3 regions of the Thalassotalea aquiviva genome follow, and region 2 is predicted to be linked to each of the others. Evidence: predicted binding sites of a transcription regulator. Region 2 holds the regulator's gene; each other region holds the start of a gene.

Region 1 (6,009 bases), 1.5 Mb from region 2:
TCCGACAGACGGTGATAATACGTTTTCAGTCGTTGCAATAAAGTCTTGCCAATTATCACTTTGTGGCGCTGATGCATCAACGGTTACCACACGTTGGTTTGGTGCATCAAGGTTCGTCACAATATATAGCTTGCTATCGATGGTATGCAACACATAGCTATCTGAGTCCATATTATCAACTAAGGTGACAAGCTTGCTATTAGGCTTGCTCAAATCAAGCATGTACAAATCATTACCTGAGGTAGAATTCGCCCCTGAAATAAACAAGTAATTAGCATCATCGCTAACATAACCACTAATGTAACGACGTTTTTGCTCGTCCGTACCGCCAAATACTAAAGAATCTTGGCTTTGTGCTTGACCTAGCTTGTGGTAGTAAAGCTTATGTTGATCCGTTTTGGCCGATAATTCACTGCCTTTAGGTTTATCGTAGCTTGAATAGTAAATACCTTCATTTTTGTACCATGACAAACCCGAGAATTTTACATCCACCAGCATGTCATCGAGCTTTTTACCCGTTGCTGTTTCAATGAAGTACACTTTGCGCCAATCACTGCCACCTTCAGAAACAGAATATGCTGCTAATGAGCCATCTTTAGAGAAGCTCAAGCCCCCAAGGGAAGTGGTACCATCTTCACTGAATTTGTTAGGATCTAAAAATACCGTGTCTTCACCGTCTTCATTTTTACGATAAAGAACGTATTGGTTTTGTAAGCCATCGTTTTTGTAGTAATACTCAACCCCACCTTCTTCAAACGGAGCCCCTACCTTCTCAAAGTTCCACATTTGTTCAAGTTTGCTCTTAACCTTGTTGCGATAAGCAATTTGATCAAGATACCCAAAAGTGACTTTATTTTCAGCTTTTACCCACTCGGCGGTCTCAGCACTTAAGTCATCCTCTAACCAACGGTAAGGATCGGCAACCTTTTGCCCAAAGTAGGTATCAACGGTTTCGTCTTTACGGGTAACAGGGTAAATAAGTGATTGTGCTACTTGTTCGGTAGCTTCAACTTGTGGCTTGTTATCAGATGTAGATGCATCATTCATACATGCAGTTAACATCAAAGCCAGCGAAGAAATAAACAGTTTTTTCATTATAATTAACTTCCATTGCTATTTTCGCTAGCTAGGATAAAACGAATTGTAATAAATGTCTAAACCTAAGGCTAATTACTTGTATTGAAAGTGAATAAAAAGTTATCAAGATAAACTAAAAATCTAAACCTAACTGTCTTTGTTGTTGGCAATCGTCCGCTAAACCAATATGGATACCAATTAACCGTACGGGTTTACCATGCCCCCTTGCTACGGCTTCTTTGAGTAAATGTAATATACGTTCAAGATTAATGTCCTGACAGGCTTGTTCTTTGGTCGTTTGCACAAAATCTTGAAATTTTACTTTAACCCCTAGCTTGTTCATTTTTCGGTTTGCCAAATAAGGCAACGCTCGCCTTTCAAGCTCGGGTAATAGCTTTTGTGTTATCACCACTTCCATATCTTTGAGCTCATTTACATTAATTTCAAAGGTGCGCTCAACGCCTACGGACTTTCTCACCCGAGTAACTTCAACATCTCGTTCATCAATACCATGACATCGGTGCCAAAGCACCCGGCCAAATTTGCCAAATTTTTCAACAAGGTAAGCCTCATTTGATTGACGTATATCACCACAGGTGTCAAAGCCAAGCTGTTTCAACTTTTCGGATGTCACTTTACCCACACCAGGAATTTTTCTAAGTGATAAGTTTTCTAAAAACGCAAACACATCCTTTGGGGCTATAGTGCACTGTCCATTAGGCTTATTAAGGTCTGAAGCGACCTTGGCAATAAACTTGAGCGGTGCAATTCCTGCGGAAGCGGTTAAACCGGTGGCCTTATAAATTTCAGCCCTGATCTCTTTTGCAATTAACGTGGCAGAACCATTATGTAAGGGACAGTCGGTTACATCCAAATACGCCTCGTCTAATGACAATGGCTCAATAATGTTGGTGTATCGTTGAAAAATACCACGGATGGTTTGGCTTACTTCTTTATAAACCGCCATTCGACCAGGTACTACAATCAATTCAGGGCACTTTTTTAACGCCATAGAGGTTGGCATGGCTGAGCTCACACCAAATTGTCGTGCTATATAATTACAAGTTGAAAGCACCCCTCGCTGTCGAGACTTACCGCCCACCGCGACAGGTTTATTGGCTAGCTTGGGGTTGTCTCGAATTTCGACCGAAACGTAAAAAGCATCCATATCAACATGTACGATTTTTCTCATCAGGATAGTCTCGCCTTTACCTAGTGAGCTAAACCATGAAAGCGATTAAACTAAACAAAGATTCAACTAACACCATGGCACCTCTTATCATTCTAAAACCAACTCTTTGGTATTATAAATAAACACTGTATATAAAACCAGTTAAAGTATTTTCTTCAGCTAACTCACATTGATACACGCCCAAATAATTCATTAATAGGGAATTAAAGCGTAAGGGGTTGTTTATTAATCGAAAGTGGTTTTTCTTACAGAGAAAAAATAAAAGATTGATTTAAGCCCCTACAGCCCTATGATAGACAAACATGGAATTAATCAGCCTACAGGTGATAAGTGAGCTTGTTGGCAATGGATAAATCAACTTAAATATGCTTTCAATACTGCGTTTACTGACCAAGACGAACCGCCCCGAAAACGCCTCGGCCTTTGAATTTAGGGTTAATCACAAGGGCTTAGAGACTGCACAAATTAATCAATTTAGAACCCTATTTAATTTATCTGAACAGCACTGTTTACCAATAAGCTTCGCTTTTATTGCCGGCTTTAGCGCGATAATTCGCGGATTTGCAGATCGTCGGTTTAGTGTATCGCCTATTGGTTTGGTGCATTTAGAAGCAAGTTTTAGCCAAGCGCAAGCTATCAACTATTGCAAACCTTTCCAATTACACCTTAAATTCACACCTTCAATGAGCATCAAAGGGCTACAATATCAAACAACACTCACCTTTACTCAAAATGGCTGTGTGTGTTTGATTAATGAGAATATATTCTTAAAGCCGGATAAGAACAAATTAAAAAAATCGACAAAAACAAGCCATCATACGTTGTTTAATACAACGCCCAAAATAAGCATTAACCACCAACAAGCCAGGGCTTATGCCAAGGTTAGCAAGGATTTCAATCCTATTCATATCGATGATCGGTTAGCAAAATTGTTTGGCCAGAAGAAGGCAATTATTCATGGCATGTATTTAGTACACAAGTGCCTAATTGATAAAAATATTAACGCGAAGCTTGCGAAATTTTGTTTTAAACGTCCTTGCCACTTACCAACTAAAATTGGTTTGGAACATACAAATGACGATACGTTGGTGTTTTCAGGCCACGATAATCTGCACTTGGTCGCAAAGTTCACATAACTAACCAGCTGTATCTCAGTTTTCAATATTCATAAAACGTTAACAACCATTCGGCCCTTTATATAACTAATACGTATAAATAAAGATAAAATTTAAGCTTATTATTATAACCAATACAGTAACTAGAATTTTGGCTTATGAATTTTCAGTCTTCTTACAAAGTATGGTGTTGGTTACGAATCGTGTTGATGTCAGTAATGTTTTATATATTATTGGGACTGGTCATTAGCACTTTTGTCGGCGCCTTTAAAGAAATTTACCTGCTCTGTTTTGTCTTTCTTGGGGCTTTACATGGGATATATGGCGCAGAAAAAATTAGGCGAGGGATCGGTTTGAAGAAATACTCAAAAAAAGTAGCAAATATTTATACCTCTGAGTAATGGATGTTTTAGGGTTTAACATAAATCCCAACGATAAAAAAAGCTTAATCGACGATTAAGCTTTTTTTTAGATCTACAGGTAAACAATTAGATATTTTTAACATCAATTGAATGTTCGCTAAGTTTAGCCTTGCGCTCTCGCTCTAGGCGTTTTTCGCAAGGGTTATCACAATCACAGGCCTTTTCTATCCCCATACTGCTAAGACCACCACAGCTGCCAGCCAATGTTTTTTGCTGGACCAAATAGCCTATCCCCATAGCGATAAAAACAAGAATAAAAAACGCAAATGTTAAAATAAAAATCGACATCTATAATCTCTTAACTGGCAAGCTCAGTGCTAATTTGCCAAATACTGGTTAAATTGTTCGGTTGCGGCAAAATCAAAACCGTCGTCGGTTTTGCTGATCAAATACACCGCAAAGGCATTCGCTTGTGCAAACGCTAGCCCCTTCTCGGGTCCCATGACCTCGATTGCAGTCGCCAGTCCATCAGCCGTCATAGCCGATGGATGAACAACGGTTACCGATACCAAACGATGATTAATTGGCCATCCGGTTTTGGGATTTATGGTGTGAGAATAACGTACCCCGTTTTCCTCAAAGTAATTTCGATAATCGCCAGATGTTGCCACTGCATTATTGCCCGGTATTATAACCTGTTGCACCCCTCGAACACCAGCAATAGGTTTTTCCACCGCTATGCGCCAATCAGTGCCGTCAGTCTTTTTACCGTTGATTCTTAATTCACCACCAATATCAACAAGATAATCATAAATACCATGTTGTTCTAACAAGTCAGCAACTTTATCTACGGCAAACCCTTTAGCGATTGCAGATAAGTCAATGTAAATCGTTGGCTTACGTTTTGACAAATGACCTTGTGCCAACTCTATTGAATCAATACCAATATTGGCTTTGGTTTGACTTATAAGCTCTGGGGATGGCACTTGCTCTGGTCGTTTTTCTGGCCCGAAGCTCCATAAATTAACCAAAGGCCCTACCGTGACATCAAGCGCCCCTTGCGTTAATTGCCCTAGACGAATCGACTCGGTTAATACCTGATTGAGTTCAAGGGATACCTTGCGACTCTCTAGTCCTTGATACTGATTAAATTTTGACAATTCAGAATTCGGATCATACGTCGACATTTGTGCATTGATTTTTACCAATAAGTCATCGACTTTTTGTGCCAATTGTAACTTTTCGACACGCTCTTTATGCCCAATTAATTTTACCGTATAAACAATTGGCCCCATGGTTAACCCTGAAAGCTCCAATTGTTCTTTATCAGGTATGGCTTGGGGTGCAGGCTCTGAGCAAGCCGTTAACAGCAAGATGGCAGACAATAAAAACGTGCCAATAGAATAAGTGTTTCGCATAGTTATGATGGATTAAGCAAATGTTAAGGTGGATTATAAACTAGATTGACCGTGAAATGGCACGGAATTTGGATTAATTAAAAACAAAAATGCCAGCAAACGCTGGCATTTTTAAGTATTAGACGATCAGTGATTAACCACCAAAGTCATCCAATAAGATGTTTTCGTCTTCAACACCCAAATCTTTAAGCATGCCAATAACGGCAGCGTTCATCATTGGGGGCCCACACATGTAGTATTCACAGTCTTCTGGTGCTTCATGATCTTTAAGGTACTGTTCATAAAGTACATTATGAATAAAACCTGTTAAGCCATCCCAGTTATCTTCTGGTTGTGGATCTGAAAGCGCAACATGCCATTCAAAATTATCGTTTTCAGCCGCTAACATGTTGTAATCATCTTCGTAGAACATTTCACGAAGTGAACGTGCACCGTACCAAAAACTCATCTTACGCTTGGTCTTAAGACGCTTAAGTTGGTCAAAGATATGAGAACGCATTGGTGCCATACCTGCACCACCACCGATAAATACCATTTCATTGTCAGTATCTTTGGCGAAGAACTCACCAAATGGACCTGAAATCGTTACCTTATCGCCTGGCTTAAGGCTGAAGATGTACGAAGACATTTTACCAGCTGGTAAATGTAACTTACCTGGAGGTGGTGTCGCGATACGCACATTCAGCATAATAATGCCTTCTTCTTCTGGGTAGTTAGCCATTGAGTAAGCACGTAATGTGTCTGTATCAACTTTAGACTCAACATCAAAGAAACCAAAACGTTCCCAGTCAGCACGATACTCTGGAGCAATATCAAAGTCAGAGTATTTAACATGGTGCGCAGGC
Region 2 (6,009 bases):
AGTTGTAAAGCTTGAATAAAAGAGGGCGCTAAAATAAATAGCAATTAACCCAGTTTAACCGATCGAACTAAAATCAAGATCTAAGTTTTTTGTATAATTAAAACTAAACCGAGTCTTTTATGAGTAAATCCATTAAACCAACAAGCGCGACATAAAGCACCGACCCGACCGGCCAAATAACCCAAGTGATCCCCCAATCCATTGTCCATAAACTCCAACCAAGAAAAATTGCCGTTAACAGTGGCCAATAAAATAGCGCAAAACTTTCTATTCTCTTATTACGCTCAAACTTTTCATTTTTTAATGTTAGGTCCATCAAAATATTGTGATACGCACTTAATCGAGTCGTTACGGGTAACAAAACTGCAATACCCGCAGCGATAAACAGCTTTAATACAATTAACATTAATAAAATAATTTCTGTGTTTTGATTAAAAATGCTTGCACACATTAGAGCCACCGGGCTGATCAAAAATAAGCCGACAGCAATGGATAACCTAAGATTATACTTGGGTTTAAATGATTGCAGTTTTTCACTAAAAACGCTGTGTACGCCATAAGCCAATTCAAATCGTTCATTATCGATAATATCTAAATCTTGCTCGTACTCATTGGTTCGAACAAAGTAGCTAATCGCTAACGCGACCATCAATAAAAGACCAAAAACGCCCAAGGCTGCCGCAATAGTTGTGGTGATGTTTAATCGTTGATGTTGCGCCATAGCTAAGAAGAAAAATAATGGGATCACACTGCATAAACATAAAATCGCGCCCTTGGTGACTAAAGCAGATACTGCCAATTTACCCTCAACATATGTTGTTGCCTGCTCTAAGGTTACCAGCGTCCTATCCGCTGGTTTTTCACCATTATTTGGGCTAAAAACTTCGTTTGCATCGAGTAGTAAGAAGTCTGTTGATACGTCAAAAATTTTCGCCAAAGCAATAATTTTATTTAATTCTGGGATACTGTTTGCACTTTCCCATTTTGAGATTGATTGTCGAGACACCTGCATTTTTTCTGCAAGCTCTTCTTGTGACCAGCCCGACTGCTTCCTTAATCTGATAATTTTTTCAGCCAATATCATAGCTTATATTCCTTTGTCACTGATTGAGCTTTGAGCATAAAAAATAACTCGGTTGCAAACCAGCAACTCGAGTTGGTATTTTGTCAACGAGCAGTTGCATAATCCCTAAATGGTTGAAACGAACATTACCCAAGTCATTCATTGAGCAAATTTTTACCATCATATGAGCAATACTGGCGGTGTGCAAATGCACATGTATTGCTGAAATGTGAAAGCGTTTACAAACATTTCTACAATGACTTTCCTTATATTTTACGCTTAAAGCGCCTTCCTGCGACGTTGAAAATCAAATATGCATGTTGGCAGTGCGACCAAATGCAGCTAATTTGTCTTGCCTTAATAAAACGAAAAAGCCCTCTAAGGGGCAATCAAATTTCACTATTACCAAGCAGGCAAGGCGCTTAAAATCGTTAAATGCGACAAGAAAAAGTTAACGGTAACCGTTACCAGTCAACAGTTCTCGCTTCGACTTAAAAACGGAACGAAAGGTTTCTTATAATTTACGCCCTAACTTTTTTTCAATCAGTTTTTTTTCCCAATCGGGGGAAAAAAAACGCACTTTTTCAAAGGCTATAAGGCCTTGGACAATTAAAGCAACACCGAGGCCGCCAAAAAGGATATAAAATTTCGGCTCATCATAAAACTTAATAGAAAAAACGAGCGCTAACACTATATACACCAGTGCAAATTCATAGAATTCCTTAACACGTTTCACATACAGCATAGCTTTTTGTTCATCTGACTTTACATTAACGTCGTGATTCATCATTGTCTCCTTGGGTTGTATCATTGAAAGATCTACCTCAAAAACAGATGCTAGGGCTTTACATGTTTCTATACTTGGGTTTTGTCCTTGCTCGATTCTCTGAATAGTTCGAGGCGTGACTCCTGCCATTTCAGCTAATTGGCTTTGCGTCCAGCCTCTCTGTAACCGAAGTTTTCTAATAATCATGCTTACCCTTTTTTATATGCATTGAAATTTATTTTTGAGGAATTCCATTCTTAACAAAAAACGTTTTAAAGCAAACGACATGGCCATGACAAAGACCAGACACTAAAGCGACATCCCTTTAAAATCAGCAATTTAAAACAAAATAATTTTGACGTATCAGTCAAATCTAAGCTAAAAAAATGCCCTGTTAATTTGCCTAATCCGGTATAACATAACAATTTAATCACTGGTAGTGAACTGCCTATGCTAGCCAAAACAGACAATCAGTAAATTAAGACAGCATAGGGCTCAGTTTATTTTGCTTGGATTATTTTAGAAATAAACTGGATTACACAAAATTCCAATTTAAACATAAATTACCTGTTGCGATAATTATTTAGCTGTATATACTGACAGTATCTAGCACTGTACAGATAAACAGGTCAACTATGCGCCCTCTTACCAAACGACAACAACAAATATTCGATTTAATTAAAGAAAAAATCGCTGATACAGGTATGCCACCAACACGCGCTGAAATTGCCGAATACTTTGGTTTTAAATCTGCCAATGCTGCTGAAGAGCACTTAAAAGCATTAGCCAAAAAAGGTTTTATTGAAATTATTCCGGGAACCAGTCGCGGCATTCGTCTGGCCGAAGAACATATGCAAGAAGATGAAGGTTTACCGTTAATTGGTCGGGTGGCTGCCGGTGAACCAATTTTAGCGCAAGAGCATGTCGAGCAACATTACCAAATTGATGGTAATTTATTTCGCCCCAGTGCTGACTACCTATTAAGAGTTAACGGCGAGAGTATGAAAGATATTGGCATCTTAGATGGCGACTTACTGGCCGTGCATCAAACCACCAACATTCATAATGGTCAGGTTGTGGTTGCTCGAGTGGAAGACGATGTCACCGTTAAGCGTTATAAGCGTGAAGGTAACGTAGTTTACTTACACGCCGAAAACGAAGATTTTTCACCGATTGTTGTCGATTTAACCACTCAAGCATTTCATATTGAAGGCATCGCCGTTGGCGTCATTCGAAACGCCGACTGGATGTAACCAGCCTAAGCTTGTTTAATATCATGGTGGGACCGTCTCTATACCCACCATGTTTCCTACTTTCTCTGCTAATTATTGTTTTTACTCTCTTTCTTCCGCATTTAATAAACCCATAATTATTTAACCTTTTTATTACAAAACACTAGATCTTGATCAAAATTTAAGTAATTCTAGAGTGGAAAGTAAACAAAAGTTATCTTGGGCTTTCCCTAGATGCCATAAAAAAGGATTCATTCTCTGACGTTTTGTTTTTGTCTAAACCAAATTTGTCAGCAAAACTGCCCAAGTTTTGTTTTCGATTGAGGTGGTTTAACAACAGCAAGGCCAAAACAACTGGACATTTTATGCTGCTCGACCAAATTTGGTACGGGTCGCTTTGATTACGGTTGGGGGTGAAGACATATCAGCAATTGTTGATAAAAAACTAGGTTCAGCCACTGCCTTAAGCAGAGTTGAAGTAGACATAAATATAATAATAAGTTACGGAAATGAAGCATCGAATGTAGCGTAAAGCTATCGAGGTATCGGTTATTTTTTCTGTATTTTCTGTGCTAATAAGCAAAGGAGATGTCGAGTGAAAAGACGTAACCTAGGTTGGCTGTTTTTGGGAACTTTGTTTTCCAGCTCAGCTTGGGCCGACATGCAATTGAATTTAACCCAAGGGGTAACAGACGTTAGCCAAGAAGTCTATTCATTGCATATGATGGTCATGTGGATTTGTACTGCCATTGGTATCCTCGTTTTTGGGGCCATGTTTTGGTCAATGATTTTTCATCGCAAGTCCAAAGGTGTTAAACCCGCCTCTTTCCATGAAAGCACCAAAGTCGAAATTCTTTGGACCGCTATCCCAATCATTATATTAATCGCCATGGCTTGGCCGGCCACGAACACCTTAATAAAAATGGAAGACAACAGTGAATCTGAGTTAACCATTCAAGTGACTGGCTCGCAATGGAAGTGGCATTACAAATACTTTGACCAAGACATTGAATTTTATTCAGTCTTATCAACACCCAAAGAGCAATTTGATAACCGTGAAGGTGTGCTTGCAGATAAAGGCCAGCACTATTTATTGGAAGTCGACAAGCCTTTAGTTATCCCGACCAACCGCAAAGTACGTTTTTTGATCACCTCTGACGATGTTATCCATTCTTGGTGGGTGCCCGCTTTTGCAGTTAAACAAGATGCAAACCCAGGATTTATTAATGAAGCATGGACCAAGGTTAACGAGCCTGGTATTTATCGCGGCCAGTGTGCCGAGCTTTGTGGTAAAGACCATGGTTATATGCCCATTGTGGTTGATGTACGCTCAGAACAAGATTATGAGCTTTGGGTTAATGCACAAAAAATTGCCAAGGCACAAGCCGCAGCCGAAGAAGCGAAGTCTTTAAATGCGTCGCTTTCGATGGACGAGTTAATGCAACTTGGTGAACAAACCTACACCGCCCATTGTGCCGCGTGTCACCAAATGAACGGTTTAGGCTTACCACCCGCCTTCCCTGCCTTAAAAGACAGTCCGGTCACAATTGATGCTGACAAGTTGTCTGAACACATTGACGTTATTGTTAATGGGCGCGCGGGCACGGGGATGCAAGCATACGGCAAGCAATTAACCTTAAAAGAAATTGCCGCTGTAGTGACTTACGAGCGTAACGCTTGGGGGAATAACACCGGTGATATGGTACAAGCCAGTGACGTTAATGCCCTAGTCGGTAGTGCAACTCCAGCTTCTGCAGAAACCGTGGTCCCAGCGACCTCAACTTCCCAGTCCACAGTAACACCAGAGCCACCAGCAAGTGAGCAAGCGTCACTTGCTGATTTGCCAATGGACGAGCTAATGAGCAAAGGTGAGCAAGTGTACATGGCGAAGTGTGCTATGTGTCATCAAGCCACTGGACTTGGTATGCCACCAGCATTCCCTGCCCTAAAAGGCAGTGCCATCGCCATTGATCCTGACAAAGTTTCAGAACACATCAGTGTTGTTGCCAACGGTAAAGCCGGCACCTCGATGCTAGGGTTTGCAGCCCAACTCACGCCACAAGAATTGGCTGCGGTTATCACCTACGAGCGTAACGCTTGGGGTAATAACACCGGTGATGTGGTTCAAGCCAGCGCGGTAGTTAATAAGTAAGGGGAATGATAATGACAACGGCTACTGATTCATTAGAACATCATGACGAACATCATGATCATAAAATGACCGGCATCAAGCGCTGGTTATATACCACCAATCACAAAGACATTGGTACTTTATATTTATGGTTCTCTTTTATTATGCTGCTTACGGGCGGTGCCATGGCAATGGTCATTCGAGCGGAACTTTTTCAGCCTGGATTGCAAATTGTAGAACCAGATTTTTTTAACCAAATGACCACAGTGCATGGCTTAATCATGGTTTTTGGTGCCATTATGCCGGCCTTTACCGGTCTAGCTAACTGGATGTTACCGATGATGATCGGAGCTCCAGATATGGCTCTGCCTCGCTTAAACAACTGGTCGTTTTGGATTTTACCATTTGCCTTTAGTATTTTATTGGCGTCTTTGTTTTTAGAAGGCGGTGGTCCTAACTTTGGCTGGACCTTTTACGCACCACTATCAACAACCTATTCAAACGGTTCGACCGCATTTTTCGTTTTTGCCGTTCATATTATGGGGATTTCATCCATTATGGGGGCAATAAACATTGTTGTAACCATTATGAATATGCGTGCCCCTGGCATGACTTACATGAAAATGCCATTGTTTGTTTGGACGTTTTTTATTACCGCTTACTTATTGATTGCGGTAATGCCGGTATTAGCCGGTACGGTCACCATGGTCTTAACCGACACTTACTTTGGCACCTCATTCTTTGATGCTGCAGGTGGTGGCGATCCGGTATTGTTCCAACATATCTTCTGGTTCTTTGGTCACCCTGAAGTGTACAT
Region 3 (6,009 bases), 730 kb from region 2:
TTCATTGGAAATTAAAGTACCTTTAGCGTCGGGGTTGGTGGTGTTTTTAATTAAACAGGGGATATGATGTTGGGCAATAGGTCCAATGGTCTTAGGATGCAACACTTTGGCGCCAAAATACGATAGCTCCATCGCTTCTTGGTATGACAAGTGATCCAACAGCTTGGCGTCTTTAATTAACCTAGGATCGGCGTTAAACACGCCATCGACATCGGTCCAAATTTCACAGCACTCAGCATTGGCACAAACTGACAATACCGCCGCCGAATAATCAGAACCATTTCGTCCTAATGTTGTAAGTTGGCCTGATGGCGCAGAGCCAATAAAGCCAGGCATCAAACAAATGCGTTCATTTTGACTATATTTTTCAACGTACAATTGACGACATAAAACCAAATCGGCAACCGCATTTAACGAGGATTCATTGGTTTTTAAAAAGGCTTCGGGTTCAAGCAGAGTTAACTGTTGCTGTTCTCGTTGCAGTAGCGACTCCAAAATAGCCACGCTTAAACGTTCGCCTAGACTGATCACACAAGCACGAATATGGTTTGGGCAATGGTTTAACATAGCCGCGCCCGTTAACCAGCGGCTTAATTGATGCTCCCATCTTGCAAGTGCTTGTTCTGCATGTTGTCGATTAAAGTAACGTTGAGATGATGACAGACCGTCAAATATATTGGTTATAGCGTGAACAAGATGAGCAATGCCCTGCTCTAGCTCTGCGCCTTCTAATAGATTTTCCGTTAACGCCACCAAATGATTAGTGATCCCCTGCGGAGCCGAAACGACCACCGCAATTGGCGATTGCTGGCTTTTATTTTCAATGATTTCGGCAACCGTTAAAAACCTGTCTGCATTTGCAAGTGATGAACCACCAAATTTCAATACTCTCATTTCGCTACCCTTCCTCTGTGATCCTACTTTTTCAATCCCTTAAACTACAAAGCCCGTGAGCTTTGCAGGTCACGGGCTTTTTATTGTTTAGATTCAATGCATTAGCCAATAACCGCCATTTCCAGAGAAATGCTGGTAATACGTGTTATGGTGGTGCGCATTAAAATAGTCATATAACTTACTCTGCCCTAGGGCAATGTTTATGTCAATAATTTATAAACAATAATTAACATTTTATTAGCTTTTTAAGGGTGTGCAAAATAGGCTACCAAACCAAATCACCTTGATGTTTTTTCAACCAATCTTTTGCTGGTTTTATCGGTTGGTAAAACGTCTCGACTAATTGCCAAAAGGCGCTGGAATGATTCAAATGTTTTAGATGGCATAGTTCATGGATAATGACGTAGTGGATAACCTCCATTGGTGCCATCACGAGAAGCCAGTTTAACTTGACGCGTTGGTGATTATCACAACTGCCCCACCGACTTTTATAAAGTCGAATGGTTAAACTGCTTGGATTTAACTTGGTTAAAGCCTGCATTTTTAAGGTTTGTTCCGACAAAATGGTTTTGGCCTGTTGAATGTACCATTGCTCCAACAAAGCCTTAATGTGGATTGCTCTTTTTGGGTGATGAAAAAACGTATTGGAGAGTTCAACCACTAGGGTTGTCGGCCTTTGTTGAACGCGATTATTTATCCCTTGTTGTATATCCAAGGTTAATGGCTGACCAAGATAAAAAAACACATCGCCTTGGGTAAATTGACGGGTTTTACTGGTGGCAAGCAACGTATTTTGTTGGGCTATTTTTTGTTTGATCCAATCTTGCTTTTGGCGCACAAGCTGCTGGATTTCAGACTCTGCAACATAGCTTGGCGCCAACACCCGAAGTTTTGCCTGTTTGACTTGCAAACTAATGGTTCGACGACGGTTGCTTCGAACCAGTGTATAATCTAACACCGATTTTATATCTTAACTTGCCGTTTTTAGAGGTTTTACGTCGCTTACTTCGGCGTCTTTGTTGCTAGCTTTAGGTTGCGACTTTGTCTTAGCCACGGCCTTTTTCGTTTCTTTAGGCTTTTTCGCCTGTAATGCAACAAGCACATCTTCACGGTGTTTCGCCAAGTAGATACTGATGTCTTCTAACTGAGTTTCATTTAATTCCAATGCTGATTGTTCGAACAATTCGGACAAACTGTCTGCCATGTCGAGCATCTTGTCGTACTCGTCTGCACTTTTCTTGTCCATAAATGTTTCAACCTCCACTCCATTACGAATTACTACAAACCGACTTTCTACTGCCATGCTGTTTCCTTTTCTTGTCAATAACCGGCCGATACTGGCTCTTTAGATTACGTTGTTCTGTTCTCCATTATTAGGTTGTTGTATCTTATTGCAACACCAACCCCTTTTACATGGATATACATCCAGTATATTAGCGCTATCTCACCCTTATTAGCAATCATATTTTAAATTTAAGCAAAATTTCATCGTATATTTTCTACCGTTTATCGACATTTATCGCAATAAAATTGGCGCATTGCCGACGCCATGTAAACAAATATGTCAGGGCTTTTGCAATTTTTTGCTAGTTATTTCGCTTAGCACATGAATTTATTATAAAAATCTTTTTTATTAGGGTGATGAAATTGTCATGCCCTGTTACACCCTGACGAGTTTGATTTACATTTTTTTGTTCAAATTAAGCCAAAATTATAACTGTATCGTCAGTCATTCGAAGGAGTTGAACATGAAAACCTTAAATATTGTTACTCGATTATCAGTCGTATCTGCCCTTGTCTTTTCGCTTAGCATTCAGGCTCAAGGCTCTCTTAACCCACAAATCGAAAGTGCGTTAATTGAAGTGTGCAAGTCGGTACAAAAAGATAACGTCTGGCATTTGCGTAAAACCATAAAGAGTCACCGCCTCAATGAGGGAAAAGTGGCAAACGCTGTGGTATGTAATGGTGAGAATATTATTCAATTTGCCGAATCAGCAGAGGCTTATAAAACGGCTCAACATTTAAATAAGCGTTTAGGCGGCAGCGAAATTGTTGATCTCGCCCAGGTCGTTCGAGTTGATTTTTAACTCAGATTGCCTAGCCATTTGAGCCGTCGGCGTGACCGTAATAATAAGCATGGAGTGCACGCCATGCTCTTTTTGAACTGATCTAGTGTCGACAGCTTATTGCTTAAATTTAACTGAATTTTCGCAACACAAAAAGTGGCATGAGTTTGAGGAGGTAGCGCATTATCGCCCATGGCCATGTCGGGACGAAAGCTATGTTTACCTCCTTTTCAATAGCGTTTACGATGGCGTCACACCCTCTCTCAACATCGACAATAAAAGGGGGGTTCTTATCGGCGTCGGTGATTTCAGTACGGATATAACCCGGATGTATCGTTGATATTTTTATTGGCGTGTCTAAAACATCAATGCGAATACCTTCCATAAGGGATGCTAGTGCGGCTTTGGTGGCAGCATATACATTCATTGAACGACGAAATCCTCGTTGTGAACTCACCGAAGATATGGCTACTAGATGGCCTGCATTTTGAAAGCGAAAGATTTCCATGGCAGCTTCGCACTGAGCCAGTGCCGCGATAAAATTGGTATTGGCCGTGCGCTTATTGGCTTCAAAATAACCGGTACCAATAGATGCGCCTTGGCCGATGCCGGCATTAACAATGACCCGGTCTATGTGGCCAAATGTTTCTCGTGCTTGTTTAAATACCTTAAATACCTGCTCATGATCATTAACATCTAACTTATAAATTGCGACTTTTACATGAGGCCACTGCAAAAATATTTGCTCCTTCAACGCCTCTAAATTATCTTCTCGGCGAGCACACAAAATCAAATCACGCCCAAGGGCAGCAAATTTTAATGCCATGGTATAACCTAAACCAGAGCTGGCACCGGTTATTAAGATATTTTTGCGCAACATAACAATTTCCCTTCTATTTTTTACATTTAAAATACCTTTATTCAGTGCGAAAGAAAAGAAACGACAGTAAAAGACCTTCCGCTCTCGCTAATTGATTGATTTAATTTAGCTTATAAAAACCGCCATTTATTACATCTTAATTACATCTGAATAGTCGCCGAAAGCTAAGAGCGCTCTGGCCTGACGGATTTCTGTGCAAATGATTCGTTTTTATATTTTTTTGTTTGACCTAAAGGAAAATTCTTCCTATCTTTCGAAATAAGTCAGGACTTATCGAGAGTCCTGACTTATGGCATTTTTGTTTATTTAGGAGTTGTCATGTCGAGAAGTAAAATTGTTGATGATCTCGAAATGGGTATTGATGATGCAGATTATCAAGACGATAGCTCTGCCAATTTAGATAAAGAAGTTGGTAATCAAGAGCACGCTAAAACTCGTCAGCGTATTGATGAATTGCTTGAGCGTAAACGTCTGAAAGAATTGCTTGATGAAGATGAGTGGGATCTTTAAGACGTCCATTTCATAATCCCCTGTTCGTTCAATAAACCTTTGTTTGAAATCCTTAATCTATGTCTTAAGCTAAAAGCTACAGACAGATTTTATTAAGGATTTCTAATGTTTAAACAAGCCTTTTTAGGATGGCTAATTGGGCTGATTTTTATGTCGCCTGCGGCCGCTGAAAATTGGTCCGAAAAAATACAAGCCATAGAATCAGAGGTGATTCAATGGCGCCGTCACTTCCATCAATATCCTGAATTATCGAATCGAGAATTTAATACCGCTAAGACCATCGCACAAGAACTCAGAAAAATGGGCCTTGAGGTTAAAACGGGTATCGCGCACACTGGGGTGGTCGCCATTGTTGATTCAGAAAAACCCGGCCCTGTGGTTGCCTTAAGAGCCGATATTGACGGCCTCCCCATTAGCGAAACAGCCAACTTGCCTTTTGCTTCAAAGCAAGTGAGCGAATTTAATGGTCAACAAGTTGGGGTAATGCATGCTTGTGGTCATGATGCACACATTGCCATGTTACTTGGTGCCGCCAAAATTTTATCTCAAAATAAGCAAGCTCTTACTGGTAAAGTAAAATTCATCTTCCAACCCGCTGAAGAAGGTGCGCCAGCAGAAGAAGAGGGTGGCGCTGAACTTATGGTTAAACAAGGGGTATTGAAAAACCCTGATGTTGACGTGATTTTTGGTTTGCATATCTGGTCAAATTTAGAGGCTGGCAAAATCAGCTATCGAGAAGGTGGTACTTTAGCCGCTGTCGATACTTTTAAGCTGGTGGTAAAAGGCAAGCAGGCACACGGCGCATATCCATGGAAAAGTGTTGATCCGATTGTCACTTCCGCTCAAATCATTCTTGCTTTACAAACCATCGTTTCTCGTGAATTAACGTTAATTGAAGACGCTGCAGTGGTGACGGTTGGCAGCATTCATGGTGGTGTACGAAGTAATATTATTCCAAGTGAGGTCGAAATTATTGGCACCCTGCGCTCATTAAACCCAAAGATGCGTGAGCAAATTAGGGAAGCGGTTCATCGCAAAGCAACCAATATCGCTGCCAGTATGAATGCCCAAGTGGATGTACTCCTCCCTTTTGGTGCCAATTACCCAGTAACCTACAACGACCCAAAGCTAATGCACTCTATGCTTCCTGCTTTAACTAACAGTTTGGGAGATGACAACGTGTTACCCGCCAAAGCCCAAACCGGCGCCGAAGATTTTTCGTTTTATCAGCAACAAGTTCCAGGTTTATTTCTTGGTGTTGGCGGTATGCCTAAAGGCCAATCGAGCTTAAAAGCACCAGCCCATCACACCCCAGAATTTTTTATTGATGAAAGCGGCTTAACCACCGGGGTTAAAACATTGGTCACCTTAACAACGGCCTATATGGCGAACCATTAACATGTTATGGCATTAAAAAAGGGATCTGACGATCCCTTTGTTATTAGACGTTACAAACTCTCTTAGAAGCTATAACTTGCTTTTACGTAGTAGATAGCACCATTGTAGTCAAATGGACCACTTTCATAGTACTTACCACCAAGAGTTGCATAAGCGCCGGCGCTGCCATCACTTAATGTTTTCTTCAACTCTTCGGCTTCTTGATCAAAGATATTATTACCACCTACTGATAACACTAAGTTATCGGTTGCATAGTAAGTT

The links. Region 2 encodes LexA, which represses DNA repair genes until DNA is damaged. Its sites were predicted from a motif close to TACTGTATNNNNATACAGTA; they were not measured.
Region 1: the regulator LexA is predicted to act here: its motif matches at 2,393-2,412, upstream of dinB (DNA polymerase IV).
Region 3: the regulator LexA is predicted to act here: its motif matches at 2,306-2,325, upstream of ACAY00_RS01675 (YebG family protein).

The regions. Positions count from the first base shown of each region.
Region 1 covers NZ_CP166961.1:1,144,382-1,150,390, reverse strand. Annotated here, with positions in the region: gene ACAY00_RS05200 (prolyl oligopeptidase family protein) at 1-1,095, opposite strand, end outside; gene dinB (DNA polymerase IV) at 1,211-2,269, opposite strand; gene ACAY00_RS05190 (MaoC/PaaZ C-terminal domain-containing protein) at 2,635-3,405, shown strand; gene nqrM ((Na+)-NQR maturation NqrM) at 3,873-4,094, opposite strand; gene ACAY00_RS05180 (FAD:protein FMN transferase) at 4,124-5,164, opposite strand; gene nqrF (NADH:ubiquinone reductase (Na(+)-transporting) subunit F) at 5,298-6,009, opposite strand, start outside.
Region 2 covers NZ_CP166961.1:3,026,673-3,032,681, forward strand. Annotated here, with positions in the region: gene ACAY00_RS13520 (helix-turn-helix domain-containing protein) at 104-1,084, opposite strand; gene ACAY00_RS13525 (helix-turn-helix domain-containing protein) at 1,578-2,036, opposite strand; gene lexA (transcriptional repressor LexA) at 2,465-3,082, shown strand; gene coxB (cytochrome c oxidase subunit II) at 3,723-5,213, shown strand; gene ctaD (cytochrome c oxidase subunit I) at 5,225-6,009, shown strand, end outside.
Region 3 covers NZ_CP166961.1:383,295-389,303, reverse strand. Annotated here, with positions in the region: gene thrA (bifunctional aspartate kinase/homoserine dehydrogenase I) at 1-894, opposite strand, end outside; gene ACAY00_RS01680 (M48 family metallopeptidase) at 1,160-1,852, opposite strand; gene ACAY00_RS01675 (YebG family protein) at 1,865-2,197, opposite strand; gene ACAY00_RS01670 (DUF3718 domain-containing protein) at 2,643-2,981, shown strand; gene ACAY00_RS01665 (SDR family oxidoreductase) at 3,091-3,840, opposite strand; gene ACAY00_RS01660 (PA3496 family putative envelope integrity protein) at 4,159-4,350, shown strand; gene ACAY00_RS01655 (amidohydrolase) at 4,456-5,748, shown strand; gene ACAY00_RS01650 (TonB-dependent receptor plug domain-containing protein) at 5,811-6,009, opposite strand, start outside.